Regions from separate parts of the Romboutsia sp. 1001216sp1 genome, predicted to be linked through region 3. Evidence: riboswitches for the same ligand, from Rfam matches in the RefSeq annotation. Region 3 holds a riboswitch; each other region holds the start of a gene.
What was found. Region 3 has a riboswitch for thiamine pyrophosphate ahead of thiS (sulfur carrier protein ThiS). Riboswitches for the same ligand answer to the same signal wherever they lie in the genome.
Positions count from the first base shown of each region.

Region 1 (8,494 bases), on a different contig from region 3:
GCTCATCACTCCTATTGTTAATTTGTATTATACTATTTTTTACTATTTTTCTAATATTTCTAATACATATATACCCAAATTAGTAAGTTTTAAAACAAAATAATTTATTTTTCTATTTATTTTTTTATATTTCAGCTAAATTAAATTATATAAATTAAACTTACATTTTATTTATACGTATGCACATAATAATATAATAATTATGGAAGGTAGGAATTGCTATGAAACATAAAGATATTAAGAAATTTAGTATATTACTTTACATTATTTATATTTTATCTATAATATTTTTTCTATTTAACAAAGAATTTGGAAAAAGCGTAATTAGCTTAATTTCGCTTATAATTACTTTTGTGCTTACTAAAGCTTATTTAAAAAACTTAGCTATACTTGACTACCCATTGTACATAATTGGAAACATTTTTATATTATCTTCTTTTTTACTAGGTTCATGTTATGGACTTTACGATATAATCCCATTTTATGATGATTTTCTTCATTTTTGGTCTGGATTTATATCTGTTAAAATTGGATTTAATATACTAAAAAATATTAGTAGTAAAAATAATAAACTTTTAATATGTATGATTCTTTTCTTCTTTGCAATGGGCATATCAGCAATTTGTGAAATATGTGAATATTTACTAGATGTCTTATTTAAGATGAATACGCAATCTGGCGGTTTAAAAGATACCATGATGGATTTAATAGATGCTTCATGTGGTGCTTTTTTTATGATTGTATATTACTATAGAAAGTATTTAAGGTAAAATATTATATTAAACTCAACACTATTAAATATAAACAAAGCTACTTAACATATGTTAAGTAGCTTTGTTTATATTTAATATATCTTTTTACAGTAATCATTGTTGAATATAAATAAACAATGAATTATTATATATTTTTCTATAAAAGCTAAATTGTTTAGCCTAGCCTTTTAATAGCTCCTTGGCTTACTTAAGAATTCTTGAACACGTTTCTTCTCTTTCTCACGTTTAGCTTCTTGTTCTTCTTGCTCTTGTTTTAATGCATCTTCATATTTAATGTATTCTATTCCAGCTTCTTCAAATAGCTGCTGGCCTAAGCCTGTAGGATACTCTCCTTTAAATATTACTTTTTTTATTCCTGCTTGAATAATAGATATTGAGCAAAATACACAAGGTTGAGTAGTAGCATACAATGTAGCTCCTTCACAGCTTATTCCATGTTTAGCACATTGTATTATAGCATTTGCTTCAGCATGCCCAGCTCGACATAGTTCTAAGCCTTGTCCTGAAGGTATACCTCTTTTTTTTCTCTCGCAATAGCCAATATCTGAACAATGAATAGTTCCAGCAGGACTTCCATTATAACCTGTAGCTATAATTTGCTTTCCTTTTATAATTACAGCTCCTACTTGTCTTGAAACACACGTACTTCTAACTTTACTATCTTCGGCTATATCCATCGCCCACTCTGTAAATAATTTTCTCATATGATATGCTCCTTCTGTTCATTTATTATTTATAAATATCTTTATATGTCAAAATCCCTATAACCTTAGTTAAATCTAATCATTATACCCGCATCTATAATCTTATTTTTTATTTTCTTAAAATCATCTTAACTCACACGTCATTATTTTTTCAAGAGTTATTATAAATTTGTAATATTTAACTACTTATTTAACATAAATGTATATAATATATTTTTTTAGTAATAATATTACTATCCCTTTAATCATGCTCCTTAGTCATTAATTTTATATAGCTTTATTTTTCAGTTTATTATTAAAAAAAGACAGAAATAAATTCTGTCTTTTTTTAATAATAGCCCTTAAGCATCTACTTAAAGGCATAATATATATTTATATAACATAAAGTTTTGAAATTATCTTATCATATTTACCTCTAGCCAAGCAAATACCACCTGCATACTTTATATATTCTTCTTCACTAAGTTTTCCTTCTTCAACTTCACTAAATCTATCAATAATATTAGAATTATCTAAAAAATCTTCTACACTTTCTAATATACAAATTAAATTTATCTTAAACCCATCTGAATTTAACTTTCTTTCTTGTTTTTCTTCTTTTAAATACACTACTTCATGTTCTTTGTCTAACGTAACCTTTACGAAATCTGAAAGCCTCTTTTCTGTTGGTAATAATACTGAATATTTTTCCATATCTAAAAATATTTCATACAATTCTTTTAGTCTTGCTAACTCTGAACTCATCCTTAATCTCCTTTATATAGCCTACCTATTAATCGTGGTTATACTTTGTACTTTCATTATAATTTCATCTACTTAATTCGTCAACTTTTTACACTAAAATGGTTTTAATTACTAAAAAAAGCATTGAGTTGTTTACTGACTTTCAACTCAATGCCTGTTAATTATTTATTTTTTTTATTATATTCTCTTAGTAGCTGTTCTTCACCCATTTCTACTAATCTTCTACTCATCACACCACCTAAGTTTCCACCTATATGTCCATTTTTATATGATGTATCATTAGATCCATCTATATGACTATTTGATATTCCTAGTTCATTTGCTATTTCTAGTTTCATTTGATTTAGAGCTTGTTTAGCATTACTTATTGCTGGTTTTTTAGACATTTTAATACCTCCTTAAACTTTCTTATATATTTTTATCAAATTTAAATGATATTATTATGTATTTTTGATTTATAAGATTATTAAAATGCTTTTACCTAATATAAAACATTAAACTAAAAAATCACTTGGTTTTATCCAAGTGATTTTTTTATATTAAGAAATCTTCATCTTTTAATTCTTCATATACACCTTTTTGATATCCATTACCTTTAGTCGAGAAAAAGTCGTGATTTTTGGTTTCTGTACTTAGCCCATTTAGTACTATTGGGTTTATTTCACTTACTTTATAGTATTCATTAAACCCTAAATTCTCTAATGCCCTATTAGCATTGTATTTTAAGAAATTTATAACTTCACTTTCAAGACCGCTATCTTTGTATATAGTGTTTGTATAGTTTATTTCATTTTCCATTAAATCTTCAAGTATTTTGTACATTCTATCTTTTAATTCTTCTTTTTTAGCTTCTTCAAACTTTTCATATATTTCTTGAGAAAGAAGTCCTATATACTTTCCATGTAGTGATTCATCTCTAAGTATAAGAGATATTATTTCTCCACTTGCAACCATTTTACCTTGGCCTGCTAGATATAGTGGATAGAAAAAACCTGAGTAGAATAAAAAGCTTTCTAAGAATACACTTGTTACCATAGATAAATATAAACTTTCTTCATCTTTTGTATTTTTATATTGGGCTAGTACTAAGTCCGCCTTTTTCTGAAGTGTTTCTTCACTTTCTATCCATTTAAATAATTCTTCAATTTCATCATTAGAAAGCAGTGTCATAAATATAGATGAGTAACTTTTAGCATGTATTTCTTCCATAGTTCCCATAAATGATAATACTGCTTTTCTTTGAAGGTTATCTGTAAGGCTCATCATAGATGGTACCCCATCATTTCCTTGCTTAGTGTCTAGTAATGTAAGTCCACCTAATACTTTTTTATATAATTCTTTTTCTTTTTCATTTAATTCATTAAATACTTTTAAATCTTTTGAAACTGATATTTCCTCTGGTAACCAAAATTGTTTTACATTTTGTTCCCAAAAGGCTTGAGTAAATCCATCATCTTCTTTATTCCAGTTTACTGCTTTGTGTATTTTTTCTAATTTAAATATCATAGTACTCCCCCTTATACTGAACACATAAGACACTCATTGTTGTCTCTAGTCATTTTAGTTCTTGTGTAGTAAAGACTTTTTAGTCCTTTTTTGTAAGCATATATATATAATCTAGCTATATCTCTAGTTGTTTTATCATCTGTTACAAATAATGTTGTTGATATACCTTGGTCAACATGATTTTGGACTGTTGAAACTATATCTATAACTTTTCTCATATCCATTCTATATGCAGATTGGTAATAAAGCATGTTTTCATTAGTTAAAAATGGCATAGGATATATAGTTGTAGAATCACCATATGTTCTAACTTCAACCGGCTCTGTAATTGGCATTATACTTGATGTTGCATTTTGAACATAACTAATACTTTGAGTTGGTGCTATTGCTGTTAAGTATGCATTATATAATCCATGTACTTTTACTTCATCTAATAAAGCTTCCCATTCTTTAGTTGTAGGTATATGTATACCTTCAAACAATTTTTTTACTTTATCTGTCTTAGGTAAGTATGAATTTTTATAATATTTTTTTAATACATTACTATCTTTTCCTTTTGCATATTCTGATTTTTCAAACCCAACAAATGTTTTATTTCTCTCTTTAGCTATATTCATAGATGACTTTATAGCAAAATGTCTAACTATTGCAAAAAATACATTACAAAAGTCTATTGCTTCTTCTGATGTATATAGTATATTTTCTCTTACTAAGTATCCATGTAAATTCATAGCTCCAAGACCTACTGCATGTGACGAATCATTTCCATTTTTTATTGTTGGCACTTCATTTATACTAGTGTTATCAGAAACAAAAGTTAATGCTCTTATTGCAGTATCAATCGTATTTTCTATATCTTTATTATCCATTACATTAGCAATGTTTAAAGAACCTAAATTGCAACTTATATCTTGTCCCCATATATTTTCTCCAGCATATCCTTTTATATTTGATGGTGTTTGGTATTGAAATATTTCACAACATAAATTAGACATTTTGATTTTACCAACGTCTTTTAGTATATGTTCTCTATTTGCAGTATCTAAAAATACAACATATGGGTATCCACTTTCTTGTTGCATCTGTGCTATCTTTGTTAGCATTTTTCTAGGATTTATTTCTTTTTTTCGTATATCTTCATCATTTTTTAAAATATCATACCATTTTTCCATATCCATCTCATCAAGATTTATATTATATTTTTTATAAACAGAATGAGGATAAAATGCATAAGCCACCTCATTTTTCTCTGCCAATTCCATAAATTTATCTGGTATTAATGCCCCTAAAGATAATGATGCTAATCTTATTTTTTCATCTGCATTTATCTTTTTGGTATCCATAAGTAATTCAAAATCTGGATGAAATACACTTAAATATACAGCCCCGGCACCTTGTCTTGCACCCATTTGGTTAAAGTAGGTAAATGACTGTTCTAGCATTTTAGCAACTCCTACCACACCGCCTGCTGCTCCTTCTATGTCTTTAATAGGGTCTCCTGAAGCTCTTAACCTTGATAGATTAAGTGCTACCCCACCACCTATTTTAGACAAATGATTTGCTGATGAAATTGCATATGATATACCTTCTGTACTATCTTCTATAGATATCAAAAAGCACGATACCATTTCTCCTGCTCTAGCTCTACCTGCATTTAAAAATGTAGGTGTTGCTGGTTGAAATTCTTGTTTTACTAGTTTCTCTGCTAATTTTCTTACTAAATTTTTATCACCATTTCCAAGTGCTAAAGATACTATAAGAACTTTATCATTATAGCTTTCTAATATTTCTTTATTGTCATTAGTCTTAAGTGCATAGTTTTGATAAAACTTATTTGCACTCATATATGAATTAAATTTAAATCCATAATTTTTTATGATTCTTTCTACTTCTTTTATAAAGTCTATATCATATCTTTCTATTACTTCTTTAGAATAGTAATTATTATCTATTAAATATGATAGCCTTTCTTCAAGACTATTAAATACCTTTGTTCTAGGTTTTATATATTCATTTATATAACTGTATAATGCTTCTTTATCTTTTTCTAATTGATATTTTCCTTCTTTATTTTTTATTATGACTTGATTATTTAGTTCTATCCAGTTCATTTTTCCCACCTTTTATTTAATGTTTTACTAATCATTATCTACCACTTATAGATATAATATTTAAACCAAATACTATATATTGTATATACACCAATAAAAGTATTCTTAATCTATTATTATATTTTATTTTTTTTATTCTTTTTAATATATAGTTTTTTCAACACATAAGGCATTGATAATTTTTTATAATTGCTTTTTTTATTTACAAATAATATTCATTATGATATTCTTAAGTTAAGTGGGAACTTATATTTTATATAAGTATTACGCTAGCCCAAATAAAGGCACTTATCTTTTGATAGGTGCCTTTCCGTTTTTATAAGTACAAAAAATTTCTTTACAATACATAAATAAAGAACTACAATGTTTTTGAAAAGATATCTAACTAGGGGTGCCTTTTAGGCTGAGAAATGATAAATTCATTAACCCTTCGAACCTGATGTAGTTTATACTACCGTAGGAAAGTTACTTTTGTGTTTATTAATAGCTATAAAACAAATATAGTCTATTTATTAATACATATTTTGAGAAGCTTTGCCTTATGGTAAGGCTTTTTTTATTTATTAAAATATAATAAGGGGGATTTTAATATGATGTATACTACTCAAATGGATGCTGCTAAAAAGGGGATAATTACTAAAGAAATGGAAATAGTAGCAAAAAAAGAAAATATGGATGTTAATATTTTGAGAGAGCTAATATCTAAAGGTAAAGTAGCAATACCTGCTAATAAAAATCATAAATCTTTAAATCCTGAAGGTGTAGGCGAAAATCTAAGAACCAAAATAAATGTAAATTTAGGTATATCAAAAGATTGTTGTGATATTGATGAAGAGATGAAAAAGGTTAATTTGGCATTAGATATGAAAGCCGAAGCTATAATGGATTTAAGTTCTTTTGGTAAAACCAAAGAATTTAGAAAAAAACTTATATCATCTTCTAATGCTATGATAGGAACTGTTCCTATATACGATGCTGTTGGTTTTTACGATAAAGAATTAAAAGATATAACTGCTAAAGAATTTTTAGATGTAGTAAGAAATCATGCAAATGATGGTGTAGACTTCGTTACTGTACATGCTGGTATAAACAAAGAAACTGCATCTGTTTTTAAAAGAAACAAAAGACTTACTAATATAGTATCTAGAGGCGGTTCTTTAATGTATGCTTGGATGGAGCTTAACCAACGTGAGAACCCTTTTTATGAATACTTTGATGAATTACTTGATATATGCGAAGAATATGACTTAACATTAAGCCTTGGAGATGCTCTAAGACCTGGGTCTATAAATGACTCTTCAGATGCTTGTCAAATAAAAGAATTAATGATATTAGGTGAACTTACTCTAAGAGCGTGGAAACGAAATGTTCAAGTAATAATAGAAGGTCCTGGACATATGTCATTAGATGAAATTGAGTCTAATATGTTACTTGAAAAGAAACTTTGTCATGGTGCACCATTTTATGTGCTAGGTCCTATAGTTACAGATATAGCCCCTGGATATGATCATATAACAAGTGCTATTGGAGGTGCCTTAGCTGCTAGTTATGGAGCTGACTTTTTATGTTATGTAACCCCAGCAGAACATTTAAGACTACCTAACTTAGATGATGTTAAAGAAGGTATTATAGCTACTAAAATAGCTGCTCATGCTGCAGATATCGCAAAGAAAATTCCTAAATCTAGAGATATAGATAATCAAATGAGTAAAGCTAGACAAGAACTTGATTGGGAAAAAATGTTTGAACTTGCTATTGACCCACAAAAAGCTAGAAGATATAGAAAAGAGTCAACTCCTAAACATGATGATAGCTGTACAATGTGCGGTAAGATGTGTTCTATGAGAAATATGAATAAAATAATGAGTGGTAAAGACTTAAATTTATTAAGAGCAGATAATTAGTTACATACTTAATTTAATATTATAAATATCTATTATATTCTTTGCATAACTAAGTTTCATCATATTTTAATGATTTACAAAAGAATACATAAAGTGGTATACTGTCCTTTATAAATATATATTTTTGGAGGAATATTAATGGCATTTATAATATTAATATTAGGTTTTATTTTCCTTATAAAGGGTGCTGACATATTTGTCGATGGTGCTGCTTCAATTGCTAGAAAATTTAATGTTCCAGCTATGGTTATAGGTCTTACTATAGTAGCTATGGGTACATCTGCACCTGAAGCCGCAGTAAGTATTACATCTTCATTAGCAGGACAAAATGATATGAGTGTTGCTAACATCGTAGGCTCTAACTTTTTTAACATACTTGTAGTGTTAGGTGTATCTGCAATAATTGCAAAGTTACCAGTTCAAAAAGATACTATAAAAAAAGATACTCCATTTTTAATAGGTATAAGCTTTATGTTGTTACTATTTTCACTTGATTTACATATAAATAGATTTGAAGGTATTTTTTTCTTATTAGTATTTGCCTACTTCTTAATAAATACTGTAAAAAGTGCTAAAAACTCTAATAATGAAGAAGACTTATCTGGTGGTGAAAGTGCTATAGCTATAGAAGCTGAAGTAAGTGAAGATGTTCCTATGTTTAAAACAATTATATTAAGTTTAATTGGTATAGCAGGAATTATTGTTGGTGGAGATATGGTTGTTGATTCTGCCACGACTATTGCAACATCATT
Region 1 covers NZ_JBDPHA010000002.1:17,122-25,615, reverse strand. The annotation lists gene ABHC41_RS03270 (hypothetical protein) at 222-770, shown strand; gene ABHC41_RS03265 (cytidine/deoxycytidylate deaminase family protein) at 941-1,477, opposite strand; gene ABHC41_RS03260 (hypothetical protein) at 1,850-2,221, opposite strand; gene ABHC41_RS03255 (alpha/beta-type small acid-soluble spore protein) at 2,383-2,607, opposite strand; gene nrdF (class 1b ribonucleoside-diphosphate reductase subunit beta) at 2,756-3,727, opposite strand; gene nrdE (class 1b ribonucleoside-diphosphate reductase subunit alpha) at 3,739-5,838, opposite strand; TPP riboswitch at 6,216-6,318, shown strand; gene thiC (phosphomethylpyrimidine synthase ThiC) at 6,429-7,742, shown strand; gene ABHC41_RS03235 (calcium/sodium antiporter) at 7,881-8,494, shown strand, end outside.
Region 1: it holds a riboswitch for thiamine pyrophosphate, as region 3 does, so the genes downstream of both, thiC (phosphomethylpyrimidine synthase ThiC) here and thiS (sulfur carrier protein ThiS) in region 3, are expected to answer to the same signal.

Region 2 (8,494 bases), on a different contig from region 3:
CAAGGATTATTATTGCCCATACTGTAAATCTAAATTAGATGTACTAGATGGATGAGGTACTATTAATTATTATTGCATGGAGTGCAATATGCTTATATCTAGAAAGAGGATATTGACTAAAGAAGAATTAGAGAATATTGATATAGAAAATAAAAATACCTAAAGGAATAATTCCTTTAGGTATTTTTATTAACATTACTATTAGTTATTATCTATTTCTCTTCTTGGGATAGTATATTGAATAGCATTTTCAATTTGCTCTAAATATCTTTCATCTTTTGGGGCAACAAATAGACAAGTATAACCTTTTTCACCAGCTCTACCAGTTCTACCAATACGATGTATGTAGTCTTCTGAAGTTTCTGGTATATCATAGTTATATACATGAGTAACACCAGTAACATCAATACCTCTAGATGCAACATCAGTAGCTATAAGATATTGTATATCTGCATTTCTAAAAGATTTCATAATTCTTTCACGTTTTGATTGAGGGATGTCGCTGTGAAGTTTAGCACAATTATACCCTCTTTGACAAAGTGATTCATCTAAAGCATCTGCTCTTCTTTTGGTTCTACAGAAGATTATAGCTAAAAAAGGATTATCTTTATCAAGTACAGAACATAGTGCATCTTGTTTTCTTCTATCTGTAGTTTCTACAACTTCTTGATTTATATTTTCAAGTGTTATTTCTTCTTTTTCTATAGATACAACAACAGGATCAGTCATATATCTATAAGCTAATTTTTTAACTTGTGAGTTCATAGTAGCGGAGAAACACAATGTTTGACGCTTTTTAGGAACTTCCTTTAATATAGCTTCAACTTCATTTTTAAATCCCATAAATAACATTTGGTCAGCTTCATCTAGTACAAAAGTTTTTAACTTACTAAGATTTACAGTTTTTCTATCTAAGTGATCTAAAAGTCTTCCTGGTGTAGCTACTATAAGGTGTATATTTCCCTTTAACTTTTTTAATTGACCTGCTATATCTTTTCCACCATAAGCTGATAATACATTTATATTCTTACCTTTTGAAAGTTCAATGGCTTGTTCAGTTATTTGAATAGCTAACTCTCTTGTTGGTGACAATATAAGTGCTTGAACATAATTAGCATTTGGATTAATATTTTCAAATATAGGAAGTAAAAATGCTAGAGTTTTTCCCGTACCAGTTTGAGCTTCTGCTATAACATCTTTTCCAGACTTTATAAATCCAATACTTTCTTTTTGTATAGGTGTAGGAGAGTTAATTCCCCTATTTTTTAGTACATTTACTAAATCTTTACTAATTCCAAGTTCTTCAAAATTCATTATATATTACCTCTTAATATCTTTATAATTTGAGCAACGGATTTGACCGAAATAGTTTGCCAACACGTTGCTTAAAGCATTAGTGAACGTTATATCGTTGCAACATAGAAATAGTTATCCTGAATGTCGCTTAAACGAAGTAAACTTTTTATTTATATTTTCCGTATTAATAAATAATATCATATAGTTATAATTAATACTAATAATATTATTTATTAATATAAAATATTAATGTTAGTTTTATATATTAATGGGTATTAAGTAAATGTTAGTATTTATAAATATACAGAAGATTTTATAAATTATAATTAAAGTTGATTTATTTAGATTATAGAAATATACTATAAGTATAAAATAAAATATTTGCTAGGGGTGCCGAAAGGCTGAGAGACGAAACGTTAACCCTTGTACCTGATCTGGATAATACCAGCGTAGGAAAGCTTGATAATATATTATTATATTATATATTAAATTAGAAATTAAGGCTATATTCCAATGTTGGGGTATAGCTTTTTAATTGCAAAAATATATGATATTGAAGTTAATTGAGGAGATAACAAGCTTTAGCAAATTAAATATTTAATAAATAAAAGGGAGAAGACCATATGAAAAACTACAAAATACCTACACTGACAATAGCAGGTTCAGACTCGTCTGGTGGAGCAGGTGTACAAGCTGATTTAAAAACATTTAGTGCAATAGGAACTTATGGGATGAGTGTTATAACAGCTATAACAGCCCAAAATACTAAAGGTGTATTTATGGTAGAAGATTTAAGCAAAGAGATAATTAAAAAACAAATAGAAGTTGTATTTGATGATATACGTCCAAAATCTTTAAAAATAGGTATGGTATCTAGTGAAGAAATAATAAAAGAAATAGCAAAAACTCTAGATAAATACAAACCAGAAAATCTAGTTATTGATCCGGTAATGATATCAAAGAGTGGATATTCACTACTTAAGCCAGAAGCTAAGCAAAGTATGATAGAGTATCTTATACCAATGGCCTACATAATAACACCAAATACACCAGAAGCAGAAGAAATAACAGGTATTAAAATAGACAATGTTGAGGATATGAAATTAGCAGGTCAAAAAATATTAGAATTAGGTCCGAAGTTTGTACTTATGAAGGGGGGACACTTAGACGGTGATGCTGTAGATATACTTATAGGCAAAGATATATTTAAAGTATATAAGAGTGAAAGGCTATATAGAAAAAATACGCATGGAACAGGATGTACACTATCTTCAGCAATAGCTGCACACTTAGCATTAGGATATGATATATGTGAAAGCGTAAAAAGAAGTAAGGAGTATATAACAAACGCAATAAGATATAGTTTTGATATAGGAAGTGGAGTAGGACCTGTTCATCATTTCTATGAAATAGAAAATAAGAAAATATAGTATTGGGGTAGAGAATATGTATAGTTTAATAAATAAAGTTAAAGAAATTAATCCATTAGTACTTCATTATACTAATGAAGTAACTATAAATGATTGTGCTAATATAACATTGGCACTAGGAGCGAGTCCTTTAATGAGTTTTTCATATGAAGAAGTAGAAGAGATTGTTCAGGTAGCAAGTGCAGTGGTTATAAATATAGGTACTATGAAATCTTCTAACTTAGAATTATTTTTACAAGCAGGTAAAATGGCCAATAAGTACAATAAACCTGTTGTACTTGACCCAGTAGGAGTATTTGCTACAAAAACTAGGGCAAATTTTGTAAAAAGATTATTAAATGAAGTAAGATTTACTGCAATAAAAGGAAATGTAGCTGAGATTAAATATATAGGTGGATTTGATGTTAAAGGCAAGGGTGTTGACTCTTTTGATGATGACAAAAATATTGATGAAGCTATAAAAAAGATTGCTAACAAATTAGAATGTGTAGTTTGTGCAACTGGAAAAGTAGATAGTGTAACTGATGGAAATAGAATAATTAAAATATATAATGGAACACCTAAGTTAAAGTATATAACTGGTACAGGGTGTATGTGTGCTAGCTTAATGGGATCATATCTTGGGAGTAGTGATAAAACTTTAGAGGCTATCTCTATGGGGATAATGACGATGAGTTTATGCGGACAGCTAGCTGATAAAGAAAATATATCTATAGGAGACTTCAAAGTTGAGCTTATGAATAATATATATGACCTAGATGAAGAAAAGCTAAATAAATTTGGAAAGGTTGAGGTTATATAATGAAATTTACAGATTATTTATTTGAAGAAGTTAAAAATATATGGCAAGAATACTTAGAACATCCATTTATAAAAGAACTAGGAGAAGGTACTTTACCTAAAGAGAAATTTAAAAATTATTTAGTACAAGATTATTTATACCTTAAAGAATTTGGTAAAGTATTTGCAATGTGCTTAATAAAGTCAAAGACTATAGAGGAAATGAACTTTTTCAGTAGAGCCATAAGTGCATCGATAGAATATGAAACAGCAGTACATGTTAGTTATATGAACAAATTAGGAGTACCACCAAAAATAGCAGAAACATGTAAATATGAAATAACAACAGATAATTATACTAGTTATATGCAAGCTATAGCCTTAAAAGGAAATTTAAGAGAAATTGTAATCTCTACAATGCCTTGTAACTGGAGCTATAATTATATAGGACACTATCTACTAGATAATTACAAAGAGACATTAGAAGGAAATTACTACAAAGAATGGATAGATATGTACTCTGAAGGAAAATTTGACGAGAATCTAAGGGAGTGGTTAGATTATGTTAACTATTTATGTAGAGATATAAGTAATGAAGAAAGAGAAAACTTAAAAGAAATATTTATAAAATCAAGTTTACATGAATTAGAATTTTGGAATATGGCCTATAAAGAAACTAAGGAGGGAGACTTATGTCTAGTTTAAATAATATATTAGGAATAGTTATATTAATCGTTAGTATAGGATGGTTTTGCTTGTATCTAAAAGATATGAAAAATAGAAAATTAAGCACAAAAGAAATAGTACTAATCGGTATGTTTTCAGCAATGTCTTATATACTTTCTATGATTCAATTTATAAAATATCCTCAAGGCGGGGGAATAACTTTATTTTCAATGTTACCTACAATGCTACTTGCTATACTTTACGGTAAAGAAGTTGGGATAACTGCAGGTTTAGTTTTTGCTTTAATAAAGTTAATAAGTGGACCAACAATAATACATCCAGCTCAGTTTTTATTAGATTATATACTTCCAATGATGGTACTAGGGTTAGCAGGAATATTTGGAAGAGATAAAAAACTTAATATATTTGCAGGATGCATATTAGCAACTAGCCTTAGTGTTTTAATGTATATAATATCAGGAGTATTATATTTTGCACAATATGCACCTAAAGGAATGAATCCTATAGTATATTCATGTGTATATAATATATCAAGTGCAGGTGTAGAAGGATTATTAACTAGCATATTAATATTATCTATACCTATAAAGAGGTTTAGTAAGGTTTTAAATATATCAATTAGCCAATAAATACTAAAAAATTAATATAGGAGATAAAGATGAGAGAAAAATTAAAATTATATTTAGTTACAGACTCAGATATTTTAAAAGGTAGAGATTTTTATGAGTCTATAGAAGAAGCATTAAAAGCAGGTGTAAAAACAGTTCAATTAAGAGAGAAAAAAGCATCAGGAAAAGAATTTTTAGAAAAAGCTTATAAATTAAGAGAACTTACAAAAAAATATAATGCAATTTTTATAATAAATGATAGAGTAGATATAGCAATGTTAGTAGGTGCAGACGGTGTTCATATAGGACAAAGTGATATACCATGTAGTGAAGTTAGACATTTAATAGGGAATGATAAGATAATTGGGGTATCTACTCAAAATTTAGAATTATCACTTAAGGCAAAAAATGATGGTGCAGATTATATAGGTGTAGGATCAATGTTTACTACAACTACTAAATTGGATGCAAAACATGTGAGTATAGAAGAATTAAGAAGTATAAAAGAAAATATAGATATACCAATAGTATGTATTGGTGGTATAAATCTATCTAATATATCTGCTTTAAAAAATGAAAATATAGATGGATATGCAATAGTATCAGAGATATTAAAATATGATGATATATATGGTCAAACTAAAAAATTTATGGATGTAATATAATATAAAAAAAGAAGATGCTTTTAAAAGTATCTTCTTTTTTATTATAAATTAAATTCTAAAAAGGTAATACAATTCAAGGAAATTGCCTAAAAGTGTAGAATACTTATTAAGGGTTATATTTGGGGGAGATAAGAATGAAAGAGTTTTTTAATAATTTGAGTGATAGTATATTTATATTAGATAAAGATTTTAATATAATATTTTGTAACAATAAGTTATTAGAGTATATAAATGAAAAAGACATTAATTCCTTAAACATAGATATAAGTAGTAAAGTAAAAATAGAAAAATTAGAGTTTAAAAACTACTTCGATATAGGTATAAAACTAAATACATCAAATGGAGAATTTGAATTAAGCACTAATATAACTAAAACGAAAGATAATGGTACATATATATTAGTAAGAGATATAACTGACAATAATATAGATAATATGGTAATTAATATAGATAACAATAGAAAAAGGGAGTTTAAAAATTCAGAGAAATTAATATATGATATGAGTGCTATCTTAGATGAAATAAAAAAAGACAGCGATATATATAAAATCTTAGAAAATATAGATTTAGAAGGTACTATAATTAACTTTATAGATGAAATAAAAAAAGTAGAATTTATAAAAAAGGATTTGGAGGTATTCTTAAGTATATCTGCAGATGTAATAGGAGCTATAGATAGAAATGCTTACATTAAACTTTTTACAAAAGAATGTAATAAAATAACAGGATTTAATGAAGAAGAATTAACATCAACTAGTATAATAGATAAAATATATGATGATCATAAAGAAGAATTTTTAAATATCTTAAGTTTAAAGGATGGAAATGTAAAGGTAATAGAAAATAAAATGATATGTAAAGATAATAGCTATAAATGGGTGAGATGGCACTTAAAATATATAAAAGAAAGAGATATCATAGCATTTTCTGTAAGAGATATAGATAAAGAAAAAGAAGATGTAGAAGCTAGGCAAAAATTAGAGCAAAATATATATTTAGAGTCAATGAAAAATGAATTTTTCGCAAATATATCCCATGAATTTAAGACACCGCTTAATATTATGCTTGGAATAATACAGTTAATAGATATTAATATAGTAAAAGAAAATATAAAATTTAATGATAAGATAGATTTAGAAAATTATATTAAATTATTTAAGCAAAACCTATATAGGATACTAAGATTGGTAAATAATATCATAGATATAACAAAAATAGATGCAGGATATTATGAATTAGAGCTTGGAAACTATAATATAGTAAATGTAGTAGAAGAGATAAGTTTATCTGTAACTCCTTATGCTAAAAATAAACAAATTGATTTGGTATTTGATACAAACTGTGAGGAAATGATACTTGCATTTGATCCAGAAAAAATAGAAAGAATACTTTTAAATTTATTATCTAATTCTATTAAACATACAAGTATTAATGGATGTATTTATGTGAATGTAGAAAGCAAAGGAGATAGAGTGTATATATCTGTTTGTGATAATGGAGAAGGTATAGATAGTAATAAATTACAAAGTATATTTGAAAGATTTACACAGGTAAAGAGTAATATAGCAAGTAGTTATGAAGGTAGTGGAATAGGTTTATCACTAGTTAAATCTTTAGTAAATCTTCATGGCGGAGATATAAGTGTAAAAAGTGAGGTAGGAAAAGGTAGTAAGTTTGAATTTTATTTACCAAGCAAGTTAGTAAAAAGCAAAACAAATATAAAGAAATTTATATCAGAAAATAGTAAGATTGAAATGTGTAATATAGAATTTTCTGATATATATAGATAAAAGCATCCATATGGATGCTTTTATTTTTTAGTATTTTATTTATTTACTTCTTTTTTAGGGATTGTAGCTATTTTAAATTTAATTGCTATCAAAAATAGTGAAACAATAGGATTTATTAAGTTTAAGAATGCATATGGAAGATAGGCAAAAGTACTAACTCCTAATGTACCATAGATGTAAGCTCCACATGTATTCCAAGGAACTAAGGCAGAACTCATAGTCCCACTATCTTCAAGCGCTCTTGATAGCATTTTAGGATGAAGACCTCTTTTTGCGTATTCATCTTTAAACATTCTTCCAGGTATAACTATAGATAAATACTGTTCACCAGCTACTGTATTAGTCATTACACATGTAACCATAGTTGAAAAAACAACTCCAAATGTACCTTTTGCAAATTTAAGTAAAGCTGAAGCTAAAGCCTCTAACATACCAGTTTTTTCAAGTATTCCACCTAAAGCTAGAGCAGATATTGTTAAAGAAACAGTACTCATCATATTCATTAATCCGCCTTTAGATAATAATTCATCAACTTCTGCAACACCAGTATTAGAAACAAAACCAGTATGAGCTGCACTTATTATATCTCCAACTGATGCACCTTGAAATACTATAGCAAATACAAATCCTAAAATAGCACCAAATATAAGCCCAGGTATAGCAGGAACTTTAAATATTACCAGACCAATAACCACTATTGGAGGTATAAATAATATAGGTGATAGAGTATTAAATGAACTAGCCAAAGTATCTCTTATTAAATTAATATTAGACATGTCTAATTCTTGTCCTCCATATCTCATACCTATTATACTGTAAAGTACAAGGCATATTAAAAGAGAAGGTATAGTTGAATAAAGCATATAATTTATATGTTCAAATAAAGTAGCACCAGCCATAGCAGGAGCTAAGTTTGTTGTATCTGATAGAGGAGAAAGTTTATCTCCAAAATAAGCACCTGATATTATTGCTCCTGCAACTATAGGTGCTGGAATTTGAAGACCTTGCCCAATACCTAAAAGAGCAACTCCAACAGTTCCCATAGTACTCCATGATGAACCAGTAGCTAAAGAAACTATACCACAGATAATAGTAGTAGCTGCTAAGAATATTCCTGGAGATAAGATTTTTAATCCCCAATAAATCATAGATGGAACAACACCACTAATTATCCAAGTTCCAATAAGCACACCTATTATCATTATGATAAGAATAGCCTGCATGGCCATTTTTATAGA
Region 2 covers NZ_JBDPHA010000001.1:258,301-266,794, reverse strand. The annotation lists gene ABHC41_RS01410 (DEAD/DEAH box helicase) at 202-1,314, opposite strand; TPP riboswitch at 1,673-1,769, shown strand; gene thiD (bifunctional hydroxymethylpyrimidine kinase/phosphomethylpyrimidine kinase) at 1,920-2,726, shown strand; gene thiM (hydroxyethylthiazole kinase) at 2,743-3,528, shown strand; gene tenA (thiaminase II) at 3,528-4,211, shown strand; gene thiT (energy-coupled thiamine transporter ThiT) at 4,199-4,822, shown strand; gene thiE (thiamine phosphate synthase) at 4,852-5,466, shown strand; gene ABHC41_RS01380 (PAS domain-containing sensor histidine kinase) at 5,601-7,256, shown strand; gene nhaC (Na+/H+ antiporter NhaC) at 7,292-8,494, opposite strand, start outside.
Region 2: it holds a riboswitch for thiamine pyrophosphate, as region 3 does, so the genes downstream of both, thiD (bifunctional hydroxymethylpyrimidine kinase/phosphomethylpyrimidine kinase) here and thiS (sulfur carrier protein ThiS) in region 3, are expected to answer to the same signal.

Region 3 (8,494 bases):
ATTGCTATTAGCATTATGGCTGCTATTAAAAGTATTTCTGTATTTACATTTCCAAAACTTGCATGTAAGCTATTTTGAAGAGTAGCATACTCATTTGGATCTATTACAACTTGCATGAAAGTAGACATACTTTTAAACAAAGTTCCAAATATCATTCCTACAAGAAGTAAGAAAAATATATTATTTCCACTTTTTTCAAAAAGTTTTTTATATAAAACAAAAGATGCTATAACCATTACTACTACTGATAATAAAAAGTTATGACTTTTACTTGCTATAAATTTACTATCTATTCCAACAATAAATACTATAAGCGTCTGAACTAATATGTATAAAGAATCTAAGCCTAATACACTTGGTGTAAGTATATTGTTATTAGTTATGGTTTGAAAAATCATAGATGAAAAAGCTATACATCCACCTGTTAATACTATTGCTATTAACTTAGGTATTCTTTGACTCATAGCATAATCTATGTGTTCTAGATTTACCCCTGCTGTTAAGAATAGTGCTGAGAATGCAATAACCATTAGTCCTATTACATATATAATTCTTTTTTGTCTATTTTCTTTTTGTAATCTAATGTTTATATTTTTACTAGGTAATTTATTTACACTACTAACTTGCATATGACTTCCTCCTTAATATCATATAAAGGAAAACTATACTTCCTATAACACCAACTGTTAATCCTATAGGTATTTCATAAGGATATATCACAACTCTTGAGAATATATCACATGTTAATACAAATATTGCTCCAAATAATCCTGTATGCCATATACTATCTTTTACATTGTCCCCTTTATAAATTGATACTATATTTGGTACTATTAATCCTATAAAAGGTATACTTCCTACTGTTATTACTACGCATACCGTAACTATTGCTACAATAATTAATCCTAAGTTCACAACCTTATTGTAATTAAGCCCTAGATTTGTTGCAAAATCCTCACCCATACCTGCTATAGTAAATTTATTTGCATAAATATATGCAAGTATTATCATTGGTATTGTTATGTATAATATTTCATAATTTCCTTTAAGTATCATCGAGAAATTTCCTTGCATCCAAGAAGTTATATCTTGCATTAAATCATATTTGTATGCTATAAAAGTCGTCATTGATCCTATTATATTCCCAAACATTATACCAACTAACGGTACAAATACAGCATTTTTAAACTTTAGGCTTTTTAATATTTTCATGAAAATAAAGGTTCCACCAAGAGCAAATGCAAAAGATGTTATCATTTTGCTACCCATAGTTGCATTTGGTAGAATTAGCATCGCAAATATCAATCCTAATTGAGCTGAATCAATAGTAGCTCCTGTTGTCGGAGATACAAATTTATTTCTACTTATTTGTTGCATTATAAGACCGCATATACTCATTCCTATTCCTGCAACTAATATACTTATTAATCTAGGCAATCTGCTTATTAATAAAATATTTAATTGTTCTTCATTTAAAGTTAATATATCTACTATCTTTATGTTATGTACTCCTAAAAATACTGATATTGCAGATAATATTATCAATATTATTCCTAAGTATCTTTTCTTCATCTTTCCTCCTAGCTATAACCTTATATGAAAACACATATCTCTTGAAATTAATTTTCAACTTACTTTTATTGTATTGATAATTATTATCATTGTCAATATTTTTTTATTTATTAATAATTATTAATTTAAATTTTTATCTTCAAAAACAAAAATAAGCTCTTACATATATTAACGACTTGTTTTCATTTATATGACAAGCACCTAATAATAGTGATTTCTAAATATAATATAAAATAAGAGGAGAATGAATAATCTCCTCTTATTTTAATATTTAGCTATGTCTATTCCACCTAAGGCAATATGAGCAACTCCTGCTCCCACTAGAAGTGCACCTGCCATATTTTTATAATCTTTTCTATTGAACTTCTCTTTTTTATTTTGCTTAGCATCTAACATCAATCCTGTTGCTGTTACTACTGTTCCTAAAGCTACTGGTATTAATCCTTTTTTCATATTACTACCTCCATAATGATATTATTTTATTATTTATCTAAATTTATTATTTGGGTTACCTACTCTATTATGACTTTTAGGCCCTGCGCCTGCTCTAGTTATACATCTTTTATTCCCATTACTGTTTATTTCTGTTATATTCTCTCTATCAGTATTTGTATTCTCACTTTCTGTGTAAAGTAGTTGCTTTCCCAAATTTCTTAATCCATCCATAAAAGAATTATTATCTTCCACTACCTTCACTCCTTTTTATAATCTATTTAACATTAGTTTGTTCATTATACAAAATCAAATACACCATAATTTTTGCAATAAAATCTACTTATCTTCTTTTTTTTAATTAATATCCATTTGTGGATATAAAATACTTATATTTTCCTTAAAAAATTTTAATTTAATTTTTACTAATAAGTAAAATTTCCATTTGTTAAAACTTCCCTTACACTTTCCATATCTTCCTATTATAAAAATTTTATTATTTTTATAGTATTTACTTTTGAATTGGAGACTATCATAAATTAATGCTAATTAGTTTAATCTTAAACATTTTGTGTTATATTTATAATTAAACTATTATATTATCTGGAGTGTTTTATATGAAAATTAATAAGAATATACATTTTACTACTGGAGAATTTGCTAAGCTTTGCAAAACTAGTAAGCAAACTCTTTATCATTACGATCAAGTTGGAATTTTTTCTCCTGAAATAAAAGGAGATAATAATTATAGATATTATTCTTATCAACAAATAGAAACGTTTGGAGCTATAACAATGCTAAAGGATATTGGTATGCCTTTAAAAGAAATAAAAGAATACTTAAGTAAGAGAAATCCCAATGAATTAATTAATTTACTAGAAAAGGAACGTATAAATGTAATCAATAAAATAGATAAGTTAAACCAGATAAAACTCTTTATTGATAGAAAAATTGAATACTCCAAAGATTTTATTAATAATTATACAGATAAAGTCAGCATTTTACCATTACAAGAAGAATACATATTTATTTCAAAAGTTTTTAATTGTTCTACAGATAAAGAAGTTTATGAGGCTTTTTCTGCTCATATAGGTCGTTGTGAAGATAGAGGTATAGCTTACCCCCATTTTTTAGGTGAAATGCTTGAATACAGTGATATAGCTAATGGTAATTACTTAGATTATAAATATATATATAATAAACTTCCTAATAAAGAATATTCTAATTTTACTAAAGCTAAGGGATTGTACATTGTTGCATATCATAGGGGTAGTTATTATAACACTAGCATTACTTATAATAAGATTTTAAAGTTTATAGAAGAAAATAATCTATCTGTTCAAGGTCATTTCTATGAAGATATAATACTTGATGATTTAGCAGTTCAAGAATATGATGATTATGTAATAAAAATCTCAATAAAAGTTAATTTATCTAAATAAAACTCATGATTTAAATGGTATTAACTTTAAATTCTAATCCTTTACTAGATCAAAGATTGTAACTATTTTAAATAGTAAAATACATAAAAATACCTATTTATAATAAAAGTTAGCGTCTAAAATAATAAAAATTATTTTAGACGCTAACTTTTAATCTATATTATATTCATTTATTGTTTTTTTTATATTTTTACTACTCATTAGGTTAGACATAACAGCTATATCATCACAATAATCTACTATGTATTTGACATTGCTAGGTGTTATTCCACCTAATGCAATTAAATTTATATTTGAATTAGTAAGTAAAGAATTGGCCTCTTTTAATATTTCAATTCCTTTAGGTTTTAAGTTTTCCTTACATTTAGTTTCATATATGTGTGATAAAAATATATAATCTGCATTTCTTTTTAGTACTTCTACTATATCTTTTATACTATGAGTTGATACTCCTAATATTTTATTAAAGTTTTTGATATCTATATACTCATTTGTATCTTTTTTATTTTTTTCATCATAAATATCTATAAACTTATCAAATGGTAAATGTATACCGTCGGCATCAACTCTTTTAAATACTTCTATATTGCTATTTATTATTATCTTAGTATCTTTATTTATATTTTTTTTAATCTTAAGATATAAATTTTCTAGCTCATCATTACTCAGATCTTTTTCTCTTAGTATTATATTTTTAACGCCACAATAAGATGCTTCTTTTATAACTTCAATATACCTATCATATTTGCATAGATGCCTATTCGTTATTAGATACATTAAAACCTTTCCCAATCTTTAAATATTTGTTGGTATCCAATATCTTTTAACATGGCTTTTATATCACTAACACTACTTTCATCACTAATTTTAAATTGAGATGTATCTTTACTATTTTGAGAATGCCCTCCTACATTTGTTGATACACCTGCACTTAATTTTGTAACTCCCAAAGGTATTAAATTTCTTCGCAATGATAAGCTTTCTCTAGTCGATAAATTTATACCACCTTGATTATCAAATAATCTCATAACAACCATAGCTTGTACTAAATCATTATCATTGATATCAATTATTTTTTCATAACATCCCTTAAATGGTCTTATTCTAGGTATTGAGTATGAAACGTCTACATGTGGATATTTTTTTCTTAAATATCTTCCATGCATTAATGTAAAAAAAGTTTCTTTTCTAAAATCATTAAGACCAAGTAACGAACCTATTGATACACTTCTCATTCCAGCTTTTATTCCTCTTTCTGGTGAGTCTAATCTATATTTATAATTAGATTTTGGACCTTTTAAATGTACCTCTTTATAAATATTTTCATCATATACTTCTTGGTATACAGTAAGCCCTTCAACGCCTTTATCTACTAAATATTTATACTCTTCTTCATCCATTGGATAAACTTCTATTGTAATAGATGGAAATTTATCTTTAAGAACTTCTACAGCTTCACCTATATACTCTACGTCTGAATGAATCTTACTTTCTCCAGTTAAAAGCAACAAATGCTTAAATCCCTCTTTAGATATTTCATTTCCTTCTATTTTAATTTCATTAATGTTGAGCTTTTTTCTACTTATTCCAGAATCTATATTATATCCACAGTATAGACATTTATTTACACAATAGTTTGCTATATACATAGGAGTATACAAAAGTATAGTCTTTCCAAAATATCTATTAGTTATCTCGTGTGCTTTTTGTGCCATTTCTTCCAGGTATTTAGTGGCTTTTTTCGATAATAAATTTAATAAATCATATTCATCTAAATTATCCTTTTCTAAACTTCTTAAAACATCATAATTTGATACATTTTCTAGATATTTATCTATATCAATATCTTTATACTTTTCTATAACATTATAAAAACTCAAATTAAACACCTACTTCACTTAAAAATCCAGTAAGAGGTGAAGATGCATTTGCAAAATTGCTTACTCTTCCTGTTTTAGCTAAATATGCTTCTCTTCCACCTTCAACTGCTAATTTGAAAGCATTCGCCATTTTTATAGGGTCGCCTGCACTAGCTATTGCAGTGTTTACAAGTACTGCTGCTGCCCCCATTTCCATAGCTTCCATAGCCTGAGATGGTTTTCCAATTCCTGCATCTACTATTATTGGTATATCTAATTCTTCTATCATTATTTTTATCATTTCTTTCATTTTAAGCCCTCTATTAGAACCTATTGGTGCCCCAAGTGGCATAACTGCTGCTGCCCCTGCTTCTATTAGCCTTTTGCCTGCATATAGATCTGGACTCATATATGGAAGAACTACAAATCCTTCATCAGCAAGTATTTTAGTTGCTTTTATAGTTTCTTCATTATCGGGTAATAAGTATTTTGTATCACTTATTACTTCTATTTTTATAAAGTTTCCACATCCCATTTTTCTAGCTATTCTTGCTATCCTAACAGCTTCCATATGATTAGTCGCTCCTGATGTATTAGGAAGTATTGTCATATTGCTAGGTATATGTGATAGTATATTTTCTTCTGTATTGTCTAAGTCTACTCTTCTTAGTGCCATAGTTATTATTTCACTGTTACTTGACTCTATTACTCTTGGTAACATATCATTTGAACTATATTTTCCCGTTCCTATTAAAAGTCTACTATTAAACTCATGTCCGTTTAATATTAATTTATCCATTTTTATCCCCCACATAATCTTATTTGTCTTCTATCAATATTTTTGTTGCTAAATTAGCCATGTGATTAGCACATATAGCCACCCTTGGTGCCATAAGCCCATCACCTTCTTTAGCTTCATTTATCTCATCTCCACATATGTAAAATTTATCTCTGATTTTTCTTGTTTTTATTATGTTAGAATCATAATATCCTGCCACTCCAGATGAGGATATTAAATATTTATCTCTCATTTTAGTTAAAATGTTATTTGCAATTTCTGCTTTGTACTTTGGATTATCAAAAGCCTCTATTATTATATCTACGTTCCCAAATTCATGTATATTTGATGAATCTATTATTTTGTTTATAGTTTCAACTTCTATAAATGGATTAATATTTTCTATATTATTTTTAAGTGCCTCGGTTTTATATTTTCCTATATCATTTATAAAATATTGTTGTCTATTTAAATTAGATGGTTCTACTATATCAAAGTCTGCTAGTATTAATGTTCCTACGCCTATTCTAGCTAAAGATATAGCTATATTTGAACCCAATCCACCAATACCTAATATTGCTACTTTTCCATTTTTTAATTTGTAGTGAACATTTGGAGTATGTCTGCTAACCATAAGATTTTCTAATTCTTCAAATTTTGGAATTTCACCCCTTTTTATTAATGTAACTCTATCATTTTCATATAATTCTAAATCTACATATGCATCTACTGGATGACCATTTAGTATTATTATATCTGCATCTTTTTTATATTTTTCTTTAACTTTATCTACTGTAACTATATCTTCATCAATATTTACAAGTAGCTCATTTATAAAAAGTTGCATCTTATCCCCCTCCAACAAACCTTATGACTTCTATAACATCTTCTTCTCTTAGTATATAGCTATCGTATTGATTATTTTCAATTATGTTTAAATTTATCTCTACTACTACGCTATCTTTTTTTACTCCAATATCTTCTAATAACTTTGATATTGTCATATCTGATTTAAATTCAAACTCTTCCCCATTTACCTTCACTTACATTTCCTCCTTTTAAGGATTATCTTTTATAAGATATAAAAATAATTATATAAATTTAACTTTAATAGCATTAAAAAAGCACTCTCTTTTTATAGAGAGCGCCTTATTTAACTAAAAATCTAGGTACATTAAAATATACGAGCTTCCCTACGTAAGAATTATCTTAATCAGGTTCTTAGAGTCTGAAAGTTATGGCTTTACTTCTCAGCTATCCAATCATAGCTCCCCTAGCTTTTATTTATTTTTACAAGTTGAGTGTAGCACAATGTATTTTCATAATCAACAAATTATTAGTTTATAAATAAACTATATATATATTTATTATACGAATTTTATTTAATTTCCCTATTAAATTAGTTAGATTTCTTATGTATAATAATTATATAGTTATTCAATAATTTCAATATACTTTGAATTATTCTATAAATTAATTCTTATAAAAAATTCGGAGGCGAAAAAAATTGATTTCAAAAGATACAAAGTACTTTTTTATAGTACTAATACTTTTTTGTATAATTGGATTTACAGTAACTATATCTACAACACAACTCAATATTTTAATATATGGTTCTCCTATTTTTATGTTATTTTATGCACTTTCAGGGTATTCTCCTGCTTTAGCTGGATTAATTACCGCTAAAAAGTTTTTGTCTAAAGATGAATTTGATAGATTTTTAAGGAACTGTGTAAATGCAAACAGGAGTCTAAAGGAATATTTATATGTTATTATTGCCGCTTTAATACTTTGGACCGTTCCATATATAGTAGTTGAAATGTTTAGAGGCTATGGTGCCTTACTAAAATCCCCATTAATATTTTTAAGTTGGTTAACTCCTATAATGATATTTGGGGGAGGATTAGAGGAAATAGGATGGAGAGGTTTTTTACTTCCTAAATTACTAAAGAAATATTCTCCTTTTAAAAGTTCTCTAATAATAGGTATTATTTGGTCCTTATGGCATCTACCTTTATGGTTTGTAGTTGGTACACCACAACAACATACTAGTTTTATTCCATTTGCTCTTAGTTGTATTGCTTCTTCTTTTGTACTTACTTACATATACATGGAAACTAATAGCATTTGGCTTTGTATATTATTTCATGCTTTAGATAATGCTTGTTCTTATGTATTTGAGTATGATGTGGATTTACATATAATTATAGCTCTAGCAACTTGTCTAGCTGGTTTTATTATATTTTATATATCAAAAAAATGTATAAAACTAAAATCTAAATAATTCAAGTTATATTAATAATAATAAGCTATTTTTTAATAATAAAAAACGTATTGAAATTTTCAATACGTTTTTTATTATTAAATGTTTATGGTATTACACTTGTTCTATAAGGCCATATCCATCATGT
Region 3 covers NZ_JBDPHA010000003.1:29,245-37,738, forward strand. The annotation lists gene ABHC41_RS04470 (iron chelate uptake ABC transporter family permease subunit) at 1-629, opposite strand, end outside; gene ABHC41_RS04475 (ABC transporter permease) at 619-1,572, opposite strand; gene ABHC41_RS04480 (hypothetical protein) at 1,837-2,025, opposite strand; gene ABHC41_RS04485 (hypothetical protein) at 2,059-2,259, opposite strand; gene ABHC41_RS04490 (MerR family transcriptional regulator) at 2,622-3,446, shown strand; gene ABHC41_RS04495 (thiamine phosphate synthase) at 3,597-4,223, opposite strand; gene thiH (2-iminoacetate synthase ThiH) at 4,223-5,326, opposite strand; gene ABHC41_RS04505 (thiazole synthase) at 5,328-6,104, opposite strand; gene thiF (sulfur carrier protein ThiS adenylyltransferase ThiF) at 6,124-6,930, opposite strand; gene thiS (sulfur carrier protein ThiS) at 6,932-7,126, opposite strand; TPP riboswitch at 7,257-7,368, opposite strand; gene ABHC41_RS04520 (type II CAAX endopeptidase family protein) at 7,591-8,367, shown strand; gene raiA (ribosome-associated translation inhibitor RaiA) at 8,461-8,494, opposite strand, start outside.